Regions from separate parts of the Pseudomonas sp. PK-RTE-24 genome, predicted to be linked through region 2. Evidence: riboswitches for the same ligand, from Rfam matches in the RefSeq annotation. Region 2 holds a riboswitch; each other region holds the start of a gene.
The links. A riboswitch is a leader RNA that binds a small molecule or an ion and turns the genes downstream of it on or off. The one in region 2 is predicted to bind cobalamin.
Positions count from the first base shown of each region.

Region 1: another riboswitch for cobalamin. It lies ahead of ACV8MC_RS18390 (ABC transporter substrate-binding protein); the one in region 2 lies ahead of cobO (cob(I)yrinic acid a,c-diamide adenosyltransferase).
Region 3: another riboswitch for cobalamin. It lies ahead of cobW (cobalamin biosynthesis protein CobW); the one in region 2 lies ahead of cobO (cob(I)yrinic acid a,c-diamide adenosyltransferase).

Region 1 covers NZ_CM133224.1:4,060,963-4,065,187, forward strand. The annotation lists gene ACV8MC_RS18385 (FecCD family ABC transporter permease) at 1-408, opposite strand, end outside; gene ACV8MC_RS18390 (ABC transporter substrate-binding protein) at 405-1,418, opposite strand; cobalamin riboswitch at 1,558-1,749, opposite strand; gene ACV8MC_RS18395 (ParD-like family protein) at 1,959-2,186, shown strand; gene map (type I methionyl aminopeptidase) at 2,183-2,974, shown strand; gene ACV8MC_RS18405 (ABC transporter ATP-binding protein) at 3,178-4,225, opposite strand, start outside.
Region 2 covers NZ_CM133224.1:5,588,496-5,592,720, reverse strand. The annotation lists gene ACV8MC_RS25110 (PQQ-dependent sugar dehydrogenase) at 1-114, opposite strand, end outside; gene ACV8MC_RS25105 (hypothetical protein) at 181-765, opposite strand; cobalamin riboswitch at 927-1,156, shown strand; gene cobO (cob(I)yrinic acid a,c-diamide adenosyltransferase) at 1,240-1,851, shown strand; gene ACV8MC_RS25095 (cobyrinate a,c-diamide synthase) at 1,848-3,230, shown strand; gene bluB (5,6-dimethylbenzimidazole synthase) at 3,227-3,877, shown strand; gene cbiB (adenosylcobinamide-phosphate synthase CbiB) at 3,874-4,225, shown strand, end outside.
Region 3 covers NZ_CM133224.1:4,729,761-4,733,985, forward strand. The annotation lists gene cobN (cobaltochelatase subunit CobN) at 1-1,981, opposite strand, end outside; gene cobW (cobalamin biosynthesis protein CobW) at 1,985-3,049, opposite strand; cobalamin riboswitch at 3,149-3,360, opposite strand.

The sequences.
Region 1 (4,225 bases), 1.5 Mb from region 2:
CAGTGCGAAAGCGGTCACCGCGCCGGCAAAAGCACCGACCGACAGTGAAATCGCCCCGGCGCCGACGCCAAGCAGGGCGACCATCACCGCGCCAGTCGAGGCGCCAGCAGAAATTCCCAGCAGATACGGATCGGCCAACGGATTGCGCAGCAGCGACTGCAGGATTACGCCACAGGTCGCCAAACCGGCGCCGCAGGCCGCCGCGACCAGCGCGCGGGTCAGGCGATAGTTCCAGACAATGCCTTCGTCGATCGGGTCGAGCACATAACCGGCGCCCCACAGCTTGTTGGCCAGCACCTGCAACACCACGCTCGGCTCGATCGAAGTCTCGCCAATGGCCACGCCGCCAATCAGCGCGACCGACAGCGTCAACAGCACCAGCAGCAAACGGATCAGGCGTCTGCTCATTGCGACAGGTCGTAGCCGTTGATGGCACTGGCCAATTGTGCGAGGCCATCGAAGGTGCGCAGGCTGGCCTGCATGGCCATGGCGTCAAGGATGATGATGCGGTTGTGCTTGACCGCGTCCATGTTGCGCGTCACCGGATCACTGCGCAGGAAGGCGAGTTTCTTTTGATAATCGTCCGCCGGGAAACGCCGACGATCCATGCGCGCGATCACCAGAAACGTCGGGTTGGCCTTGGCGATGGTTTCCCAGCCGACGGTTGGCCATTCTTCATCGGACTCGACGACGTTGCGCACGCCGAGGGTGCTGAGCATGAAATCGGGAACGCCTTTGTGCCCGGCCACGAACGGCTCGATGTCCATCTCGGCGCTGGAGAACCACACCAGAGCGCTGACGTCTTTGCGCTGCTGCTTTTTCGCGGTGGCGATCGACTGCGCGAGGCTGGCTTTGAGCTGCTCATTGAGCTGCTCGCCACGCGCCTGCACATCGAAAATCGCCGCCAGTTGGCTCACGCTTTTGTAGATGCTGTCGATGCGAAACGGCGCCAGCCGCGTGCCGTCCGAACCGACGAGGTTGTCCTTGGCTTCGCAATCGGAGGGCAGCAGATAGGTAGGAATCTTCAGTTCATGAAACTGCTCGCGGGTGCCGACCGCGCCTTGCGGGCCGACCATCCATTCCAGCTCGACGGCAACCAGCTCCGGGCGTTTGGCGATCACCGCTTCGAAACTCGGCTCGTTGTCGGCAAGGCGCTCGATCCTGTCGTTCTGCGCTTTGTATGTGCCCAGCACGTCGTTGAACCACAGCGAAGTGCCAACGACTTTGTCGCCCAGACCCAAGGCATAGAGCATTTCCGTGCCGGCCTGGCCGATGGTCACCGTGCGCGCAGGCGCGTGCTGAAAGGTCAGGCTGCTGCCACAGTTTTCGACGGTCAGCGGATACGCAGTCGGCGCCGCTTGCGCCAGGGCGCAAAGGCTCAGAGCGGTGAGCAGGGTGGCAACGCGGGGCAGCAGCATGGGGCAGTCTCCAAGGGAACCGTACGGGAGCGGGCGGGTACGGTTGGAAATACACCTCGGGCGCGGTCGTGGAAACTGCGCAAGGCCGGCACGGGGAAAATGCGCACGGCACGATGTCCTTCCCGGACACCCCGCCGGTTGGTCAGTCACTGTGCCGGCAGGTCTCCTGACTGATGCGTCATTGCCACGCTCCGGCCTTCCCGGGATTCACCCAGTGGCAGTCGAGGAGCAGGCTCGGCACCTACAGTTGCGGGGGCAGTTCCGATTGATGCGTGGAGCACCTCGGATTCCCTATTAATTCCGTGTGGAAACCGGCGCGGGCATGGTAGTCGATCAGGCCGCTGATGGGGAGCCGAATCTGCTTTGGTAGGAGCTGCCGAAGGCTGCGATCTTTTGATCTGGTCTTTAACGGGCAAGATCAAAAGATCGCAGCCTTCGGCAGCTCCTACACGGGTGCGTGTTTGCGTGGCGGAGCGTTTGCAATCCGAGGGTAAGCTTGGCTAATATACGTTCCATATACACATCGTATCGGATTCATATATGGGCATCGTAAAAATCTCAGAGGACATGCACGAGAACCTGCGTATCTCCAGCAACGCCCTCAGCCGCTCGATCAACGCGCAGGCTGAGCACTGGATGCGCATCGGCATGCTCGCCGAGCTGCATCCCAATCTCGACCACAGCGCCATTTGCCGCCTGCTGATCCGCGCCGAACAGAATGGTGGGCTGGATCTGCAACAACTGACTCAGGAAGCCGTCAGCGCATGAGAAACCAGATCAAGATCAACACCCCGGCCGACATCGAAAAATCCCGCGCCGCCGGCAAACTCGCCGCTGAAGTGCTGGCAATGCTGGTGCCGCATGTGAAGGCTGGCGTGACCACCGATGAGCTGGATCGACTGTGCAACGATTACATCGTCAATGTGCAGAAGGCGGTGCCAGCCAATGTCGGTTATCACGGCTTTCCGAAAACCGTCTGCGCGTCGGTCAACGATGTGGTGTGCCACGGGATTCCATCGGGTACGCCATTGAAAGACGGCGACATCGTCAACCTCGACATCGCGGTGATCAAGGACGGCTGGTTCGGCGATACCAGTCGCATGTATGTGGTGGGCGAGGCGACTCCTGAAGCGCAGCACCTGATCAAGACCACCTACGAAGCCATGTGCGCAGGCATCCGTGCAGTGAAGCCGGGCGCAACGCTGGGCGATATCGGCCACGCGATCCAGAGCCTGGCGGAGGCGGAGGGCTTCAGTGTGGTACGCGAATACTGCGGCCATGGCATCGGCAAGGTCTATCACGATGAACCGCAGATCCTGCATTACGGCTTTCCCAATCAGGGCCTGAAGCTTAAGGCCGGGATGATTTTCACCGTGGAACCGATGCTCAATGCCGGCAAACGCCATGTGAAGAACATGCCGGATGGCTGGACCGTATTGACCAAGGATGGCTCGTTGTCGGCGCAGTGGGAGCATATGGTCGCGGTGACGGAGAGCGGGTTCGAAGTGCTGACGGCTTGGCCGGATGAGATTGAAGGGTACCGGGCCATTGGCTAATACCGTGTCGCCTGCTTGCCCTCACCCTAGCCCTCTCCCAATGGGAGAGGGGACTGACCGAGGTGTTGTTGCGAGATACGCCGACGTGCGATACCGAGTCGAACTTACATTTTGAACAGCATGAAGATCGGCTCCCTTTCCCCCTCGCCCCCTTTGGGGGAGAGGGCTGGGGTGAGGGGGTAGATCCAACTGACTCAGCGCAATCAGTGAGCACCGGCAGCCTTGTTCAAGTCGCTCTCGGTCCACTCGGTATAAACACAAGCATCCGCCGTCGCCCAGCGCACCCGTACCGGATCGCCGGCCTTGAGTGGCATGCCCGCTGCCGACAGCGCTTTCACCGTCATCGACGTCCCGCCCGCAGTCACCACGCTGCACGTCTGGCTCTCACCGAGAAACAGCACCTCCACAACATTCGCCGATACTTCATTCCAGCCCGCCGCCAGCGGCTCATCCAGCGCCTGCTGCGTGCTCAGCGCCAAGGCCTTTTCCGGACGCACCATCAGCAGCACATCCTGATCAGTGTGCAACCCGGACGTCAGCCGAATCGACAACGACTGGCCCTCGAAACTCGCTGCTGCATTGCCTTGCGCCTTGAGCTTGAGGAAGTTCGAATTACCCAGAAACGACGCGACAAATGCATTGGGCGGATTCTGGTAAAGGTCATAACCACTGCCCAGACCAACGATTTTGCCGTGGCTGAAAATCGCGATGCGTTGCGACAGACGCATGGCTTCTTCCTGGTCGTGCGTCACGTAGACGATGGTGATGCCCAGGCGCCGGTGCAGCTGGCGCAGTTCATCCTGCAAGTCTTCGCGCAGCTTCTTGTCCAGCGCACCGAGCGGTTCGTCCATCAGCAGAATGCGCGGCTCGTAAACCAAGGCGCGAGCGATGGCAACCCGTTGTTGCTGGCCGCCAGACAGTTGCGAAGGGCGGCGATGGGCGAACTGTTCGAGTTGCACCAGCTTCAACATCGCATCGACGCGCTTTTCGCGCTCGGCGGCAGCCAGTTTGCGAATGGCCAGAGGGAAGGCGATGTTGTCGAGCACCGACAGATGCGGGAACAGCGAGTAACGCTGAAAGACCATGCCGATGTCGCGCTTGTGCGGCGGCACGTTGACCAGTGATTGGCCGTTGACGAGGATCTCGCCGCTGCTCGGTGTTTCAAAACCGGCGAGCATCGACAGCGTGGTGCTTTTGCCCGAGCCGCTGGAGCCCAGGAACGTGAGGAATTCACCGTCCTTGATGTCCAGC
Region 2 (4,225 bases):
GGGCAGTTTCGGTGACGGGCCGGTGCCGTCGGAGACTTGCAGGCTGGAGGTTTCACCGCAGGCGGCGAGCCCGCCAGCGACGGCGATGATAAGAGCGAGTTGGGCCTTGCGCATTGCTGATCTTCCCTATGAATGCATTCCTAAACATAGAGGAGGGCGCAGGCCCGATGGTTCAACTGCTCAACCGCGGGCTTCCTTGAACAGCATGGCGATGCCCGGATGATAGTTGCCCGCGTCGCTGTGCAATTTGCGATAGGCGTAGGGGAAATACCAGGCCACGGCGCAGGTGTGTTCCTTTTGCAGGTCGTCTACCATGTCCTGCAATTCTTCGGGGCTGGCGCTGTGCTGAGGTTTTTGCGGAGCAACAAAGAGGCAGCCGAGCTTGAGATCGCTGGCGTAACTGATGCGCTTGGCATCGGCGGTGACGTCGAGCAGTGCCTGGGTCAGGTTGAGGTTGTTGACCCGTGGCCAGCGTTGCGTGGCCTGAATGAACGCGCGGTCTTCGGCGCCGGCAATCAGCAGGTCGGCGCGAGCATTGCGTTCGCCTTCTTCGTTCTGTTTGCGCGTGGCCGTGTCGTTCAGCGTGACCATTTCAGCCATCCACGCCGCTGCCGAGAGCAGGCCGAGATTGGCTTTCTCGTCGTGCCAATATGGCGTTTCGTTGTCGCCGCGTACGGTGTTGTAGCGATCGATACAGTCAAACCAGCGTTCCAGCACCGGGCGCAGAAATTCCAGGCGCGGGTTGCTGATGATCATGCCTTGCATCGTCGTCATCCTTATTGTTGTAGTGGGCTTTCGAAAAAAGCATGGCTCTTTGATATCACTTGTCGCAGTCTGGCACAAGATTGCCGCTGCACAATGGATCAGCGGCAGTTATTCGCGCGCAAAGCGCCTCTTCAATTGACGCTCCACCTCCAACCCTCTAACCTTCGCCGCTTGTTTCAGGTGCTCTGTGGCCCCGCGTCGACAGAGTGAAACAGGGAAGCCGGTGAGGGTGGTCTTCAAGCGAAGCCACGACGATCCCGGCGCTGCCCCCGCAACGGTAAATGAGTGAAAACTGCGCCTTGAGCCACTGCCTCGAAAGAAGCGGGAAGGCGCGCAGTCCGGCGAAACGCCGCTCATGAGCCCGGAGACCGGCCTGATCCATCTCAGCGGCATCACGGTGGGCGATGCCAGGCTTTTTGCCGTCTATTCTTGTGCCTGCCCGCCGTTATCCAGCCTCAACGGAGAGCTCCCCCCATGACTGATTCCCCCGAGCGTGACGAACGCCATCTGGCGCGCATGCAGCGCAAGAAGGCCGTGATCGACGAACGCATCGCCAGCTCGCCCGACGAATGTGGCCTGGTGCTGGTGCTGACCGGCAATGGCAAAGGCAAGAGCAGCTCGGCGTTCGGCATGCTCGCCCGCGCGATGGGCCACGGCATGCAGTGCGGCGTTGTGCAGTTCATCAAAGGCCGCAACAGCACTGGCGAAGAATTGTTTTTCCGCCGCTTCCCCGAGCAGGTGCGTTTCCACGTCATGGGCGAAGGCTTCACCTGGGAAACCCAGGATCGCCAGCGCGATATCGCCGCGGCGACCGCCGCTTGGGAAGTCTCCCGCGAATTATTGCGCGACCCTTCGATCGGTCTGGTAGTGCTCGATGAGTTGAACATCGCCCTCAAGCACGGCTACCTCGATCTCGATCAGGTGCTCAGCGATTTGCAGGCGCGCCCACCGATGCAGCACGTAGTGGTCACCGGTCGCGGCGCCAAGCCGGAAATGATCGAGATGGGCGACACGGTCACCGAAATGGGCATGCTCAAGCACGCCTTCCAGGCCGGGATCAAAGCGCAGAAAGGCGTCGAACTTTGAAGCAACCACGTCACTGCCCGGCGGTGTTGATCGCCGCGCCGGCCTCCGGTCAGGGCAAGACCACCGTCACCGCCGCACTCGCCCGTTTGCATCGCAACCAAGGGCGCAAGGTGCGCGTGTTCAAATGCGGCCCGGATTTTCTCGACCCGATGATCCTCGAGCGCGCCAGCGGTGCGCCGGTGTATCAACTGGACATGTGGATGGTCGGCGAGCAGGAAAGTCGCCGGCTGTTGTGGGAAGCCGCCGCCGAAGCCGACCTGATTCTGATCGAGGGCGTGATGGGCCTGTTCGACGGCACGCCATCCAGCGCTGATCTGGCACGCCACTTCGGTGTGCCGGTGCTCGGCGTGATCGACGGCACCGCCATGGCGCAGACCTTTGGCGCCTTGGCGCTGGGCCTGGCCAAGTATCAGCCGGACTTGCCGTTCGCTGGCGTGCTGGCCAACCGCGTCGGCACCTTGCGCCATGCGCAATTACTCGAAGGCAGCCTCACCGAAGGTCTGCGCTGGTACGGTGCGCTGTCCCGCGAAACCGGTATCGAATTGCCGAGCCGCCACCTCGGCCTGGTTCAGGCCAGCGAATTGAATGATCTGGATCTGCGCCTCGACGCGGCCGCCGATGCGCTGGCCAGCAGTTGCGAGGTCGCGCTGCCACCGGCCGTTGAATTCGCCGGGCCTGACGTCATCGCCGCCGAGCCTCTATTAAAAGGTGTGCGCATCGCCGTTGCCCGCGATGAAGCCTTTGCCTTCACCTATGGCGCCAGTCTCGATCTGCTGCGGGCGATGGGCGCCGAATTGCGCTTCTTCTCGCCGATCCGCGACACGCAATTGCCCGAGGCGGACAGCCTGTATCTGCCGGGCGGCTATCCAGAGTTGCATCACGTCGCGCTGGCGCAAAACGCCTCAATGCTGGCGGCGATCCGCGCGCACCATGCGGCGGGCAAGCCGTTGCTCGCCGAGTGTGGCGGCATGCTTTATCTGCTTGATTCGCTGACCGACGTGGAAGGCACCCGTGCTGAGCTGGTCGGTTTGCTCAAGGGCGAGGCGGTGATGCAGAAGCGTCTGGCGGCGCTGGCGTTGCAGGCGGTTGAATTGCCGGAAGGGGAGTTGCGTGGGCATACCTATCATCATTCCCTGACCACCACAGAGCTGACGCCGATTGCCCGTGGGCTGAGTCCCAATGGCGGGCGCGGCGCTGAGGCGGTTTATCGCGAGGGGCGGATGACGGCTTCTTATGTGCATTTTTATTTCCCGTCGAATCCGACTGCGATTGCCGCATTGTTTGCGCCAGATCGTGAGGCCGCCTTCGCGAGCAGGCTCGCTCCCACAATGGATGACCTGAACCCTGTGGGAGCGAGCCCGCTCGCGAAAGGCCCATGACCGACGACACCTTCTCCGAAGCCGAGCGCGCAGCGGTCTACAAGGCAATCGCCGAGCGCCGCGACATGCGCCACTTCACCGGCGGCAGCGTCGAGCCGCAGTTGCTGCGTCGTCTGCTTGAAGCCGCTCATCAAGCGCCGAGCGTCGGCCTGATGCAGCCGTGGCGCTTCATCCGCATCAGCGATCGCGCTCTGCGCGGGCAGATCCGCGATCTGGTGGAAGAAGAACGCATCCGCACCGCCGAGGCCCTTGGCGAGCGCAGCGATGAGTTCATGCAGCTCAAGGTCGAAGGCATCAACGATTGCGCCGAAGTGTTGGTCGCAGCGCTGATGGACGATCGCGAAAAACACATCTTCGGTCGGCGCACGTTGCCGGAAATGGACATGGCCTCGCTGTCCTGCGCGATCCAGAATCTGTGGCTGGCCTCCCGTGCCGAGGGCCTGGGCATGGGCTGGGTCTCGCTGTTCGAACCGCAGGCACTGGCGGATTTGCTCAAGTTGCCGGCCGGTGCCAAGCCGCTGGCGGTGTTGTGTCTCGGCCCGGTCAAGGAATTCTATCCGGCGCCGATGCTGGTACTTGAAGGCTGGGCGCAGGCGCGGCCGCTCAACGAGTTGCTGTACGAAAATTATTGGGGAGTGAGTCAATGAGTGTGGCGTTGCTGAGTGTCGCCGCAGTAGCGCTGGATGCGCTGCTTGGTGAACCGAAACGCTGGCATCCGCTGGTGGCGTTCGGCAATTTTGCCGGGCGCATCGAGCAACGCTTCAACGCCGGCGGCCGTGGCTGGCGCAGCCATGGTGTGACCGCGTGGGTGCTCGCGGTGCTGCCGCTGACTCTGCTCGCCACCGCATTTTCCTGGGCGCCCTATGTGGGCTGGATTGTCGAGATTCTCGCGCTGTATTGCGCCCTCGGCATGCGCAGCCTCGGCGAACATGTCGCGCCGGTCGCGGCTGCGTTGCGCGCCGATGATCTGGACGAGGCGCGCAAGCGTGTCGGTT
Region 3 (4,225 bases), 860 kb from region 2:
CGCGGTCGATCTGCGTGTCCCGCACCAATTGCAGAATGTCGCGCTGCAACTCGCGGGCACGGCGCGGATCGAGCAGTTGCGCCTCGTAATATTCGTCGGCCAGCAACTCCAGATTGCGCAGCGGCCCATAGGTTTCGGCGCGGGTCAGCGGTGGCATCAAGTGGTCGATGATCACCGCTTGCGTGCGCCGTTTGGCCTGGGCACCCTCGCCCGGATCGTTGACGATAAACGGATAGATATTCGGCAACGGCCCGAGCAGCGCGTCGGGCCAGCAGTTTTCCGACAGCCCAACACCTTTGCCCGGCAGCCATTCGAGATTGCCGTGCTTGCCGACGTGGATCACGCCGTGGGCGCCGTAGGTGTTGCGCAACCAGAAATAGAAGGCCAGATAGCCGTGCGGCGGGACCAGATCCGGGTCGTGATACACCGAGCTGGGATCGACCTGATAACCGCGGGCCGGCTGGATGCCGACAAAGGTCAGACCGAAACGCAGACCGGCGATCATCAGCCGGCCGTCGCGACACATCGGATCGTTGTGTGGCGATCCCCAGCGCTCGAGTACCGCCGCGCGATTCGCCTCCGGCAACGCGTTGAACATTGCCAGGTAATCGTCCATCGCCAGGCTTTGCTGGCACGGGCGCAGGTCAAGACTGTCGAGGTCGTTGCTGACACCGCCGAGCAATTGCTGGATCAGCTCGGTGCCGCTATCGGGCAACTCGGCCGTGACCGGATAACCCTCTTCGCGCAAAGCGCGGAGGATGTTCAGCGCCGCCGCTGGCGTATCGAGGCCGACACCGTTGCCGATGCGGCCGTCGCGGGTCGGGTAGTTGGCGAGGATCAGCGCGATGCGTTTTTCGCCATTGGGCACCCGCCCCAGAGCAATCCAGCGCCGCGCCAGTTCGGCGACGAAATCCATGCGTTCAGGTTGGGCGCGATAACAGACCACATCGGACTGGCTGCGCTCGCTGCGCCAGGCCAGATCCTTGAAGCTGATCGGGCGGCTGATGATGCGTCCGTCAAGTTCGGGCAAAGCAATGTGCATCGCCAGATCGCGCGGCCCGAGGCCCTGCTCGCTGTCGCGCCAGCCAGGCTCGTTGTCCTGGGCGCAGATCGCTTGAATCACCGGGATGTTGCGGCGAAACGGGCGCAGATGCGGCGCCTCGGGACTCGATTGGGCAAAACCGGTGGTGTTGAGAATCACCCCCGCCTCGACTTCATCCAGCCAGTCCTCGACCACCGACAAGCAACCGGGTTCTTTCAGACTGGCCACCGCGATCGGCAGCGGATTGAGTCCGGCTGCCTGCAAACGCTGACAGAACACATCGATGAACGCCGTGTTCGCCGCCTGCAAATGCGAGCGATAAAACAACAGCGCCGCCACCGGTTGACCGGGCAGCCATTCGGCTTGCCAGTCGCTCAGGGCAGCGCTGTTTTTCTGTGGGTGATAAATCGCCGTGCGCGGCAGGGTTTGCGGCTCGCTCCACGGGTAATCGCGGGCGAACCATTGGTTGCCCAGGCAACGGAAGAAATCCAGCGCGTTACCCATGCCGCCCTGACGCAGGAATTGCCAGAGTCGATCGCGCACGTCGGCGCTGACCGTGCTCAAGTCGCTGAGCTCGGGGTCCGGGCGGTCATCGCCGGGCACCAGAATCAGTTGCACGCCGCGTTCGGACAACTCGACCAGCCGCGCGACACCGTAGCGCCAATAGGCGATGCCGCCGTGCAGTGAGATCAGAATGACCTTGGCGTGGCGCAGCACTTCGTCGACATACAGATCGACAGAGGCGTGATTCTGGACCTGCATCGGGTTGGCCAGACGCAGGCTCGGATAATCATCGGGCAGTTGCTGCGCAGCCTCGGCGAGCAGCGCCAGGCTGGAATCGCCGCTGCACAGGATCACCAGCTCGGCGGGGGTTTGTCCGAGGTCGGCAATGTTGTCGTCCGAGACGAATCCGCCGGGCTGGGTCCTGAGCAGGTGCATGGCTTAAACGCTGAGCGCAGCGCGCAATTGCGCTTCGAGTTGTGCCGCATCAAGCTCCTGACCGATCAGCACCAGACGCGTCACCCGCGCTTCGTCGGCACCCCACTGGCGGTCGAAATGCTTGTCGAAACGCGTGCCCACGCCCTGGATCAACAGGCGCATCGGCTTGTTCGGAATCGCCGCGAAGCCTTTGACCCGCAGGATGCCGTGCTGCACCACCAGTTGCGTCAGCGCGTCGAGCAGCAGGCTTTCGTCGGCTTGCGGCAATTCGATGGAGATCGAATCGAAGGCGTCGTGATCGTGGTCGTCGTCATCACCGTCATGGTGGTGATCGTGGTGGCTGTGGCGGCTGTCGATATGCTCTTCAGAGCCGGCACCGAGACCGATCAGCACGTCGAGCGGCAGGCGGCCATTGCTGGCTTCGACGATTTTTACCGCTGGCGGCAGCTCTTCGGCGACTTCAGCGCGTACGCGAGCCAGATCTTCCGGGCTGGTCTGGTCGGCTTTGTTGAGGATGACCAGGTCAGCGCTGGCCAGTTGATCGGCGAACAGTTCATGCAGTGGCGATTCGTGATCAAGGTTCGGATCGAGTTTGCGCTGGGCATCGACCTGATCCGGGAACGCAGCGAATGTGCCTGCGGCGACCGCCGGGCTATCGACCACGGTGATGACTGCATCGACGGTGCAGGCACTGCGAATTTCCGGCCACTGGAAGGCTTGCACCAACGGCTTGGGCAGGGCCAGGCCCGAGGTTTCAATAAGAATGTGGTCGAGATCGCCGCGACGGGCGACCAGTTCGCGCATCACCGGGAAGAATTCTTCCTGCACCGTGCAGCACAGGCAGCCGTTGGTCAGCTCATAAACGCGGCCGCTGGCCTCTTCTTCGGTGCAGCCGATGGTGCATTGCTTGAGGATTTCACCGTCGATGCCCAGCTCGCCAAACTCGTTGACGATCACCGCGATGCGCCGGCCCTGAGCGTTGTCGAGCATGTGCCGCAGCAGCGTGGTTTTGCCCGAACCGAGGAAACCGGTGACGATGGTGACGGGGAGTTTGGCCAGTGTTTTCATCGGTATGCCCTTTGGCAAGCGGCGGGCATACGGGACGAGAACCGGCAGCGCGCGTGCACGCCGGAAGCATTCGCCACCGGATCACCCCGCCCGGTTGTAGTGAGAATCTGTGACGAGGCAGGTCTCCTGGCTGACGGCGTTCAGGCGTTGGGCCTGGCGTCCATTGCGCCTTCCCGCTGGCTCATCGGTTGAGCTGGCAGTGGCGTGGCAACGAACATCACCGTTCACAGTTGCGGGGGCAGCCGCGGCTTTGACCGCGTTCCCTTCTTAGCTTCGGCGAGTGCCGAAGAACCTCGAAAGCGCAAGGCTACGCATGGGTCCGTCGTGGGTCAATGGTCGGTGAGTCTGAAACTGGGGGTATATCCGTTGCTGCGGTAACGGCTTCTTATGGTTTCGCTCTTACAGCGAGTCCCTTTTTCAAACGCCAAAAAGGAACCAAAAGGCTTTGCCCCGGCGTACGGCCCGCTCGCTGGGGCTCGGGGTACCTTCGTTACGGGACCGATCCGGGCGCAGCGGCTACGGTTTGCTTCGCTGCACCTCCTTCCGCTGTGTACGACTGCGTCGTACGGTCGCTGCGCTCCCACCCCCGGATCGATCCCGTAACGAAGCCTGCCGAAGGGGCAAAAGATCAAGAGCCGAAGCAAAAGCAGAAGCCAGATCAAAAGATCGCAGCCTTCGGCAGCTCCTACAGTTGGATCGCGCACCAGCTCAAGAACAGGTGGCTGTCAGGCCGCCTTCGCGAGCAGGCTCGCCTACAAAGCAAACGCAAAGCAGCGCAGCTGCCCGCGGCGAAGCCGCCCCACTCAACAATGAGCGTTAGCTCGAGTGCTCTTGATCTTGATCCACCGGCGACGTCGGAAGGCTGAGTGGAGGGATTGATCCGGGCGTGGGAGCGCAGCGACCGTACGACGCAGTCGTACACAGCGAGTGTAGGTGCAGCGAAGCAAACCGGAGCCGCTGCGCCCGGATCAGTCCCGGAGCGAAGGAACCCGAGCCTGCGAGGGCCGAACGTAGGAGCAAGCCTTTTTGGGTACTTTTTCGGCGTTTGGAAAAAGTGCCTCGCCGTAAGGGCGAAACCGTAATCAGCAACACCCGCAGCAACGGATATACACACAAAAACATCAGAAAAATACCCCCACTGCAGCACCGAAAACTCCCGGAAATTGACTAAAAACC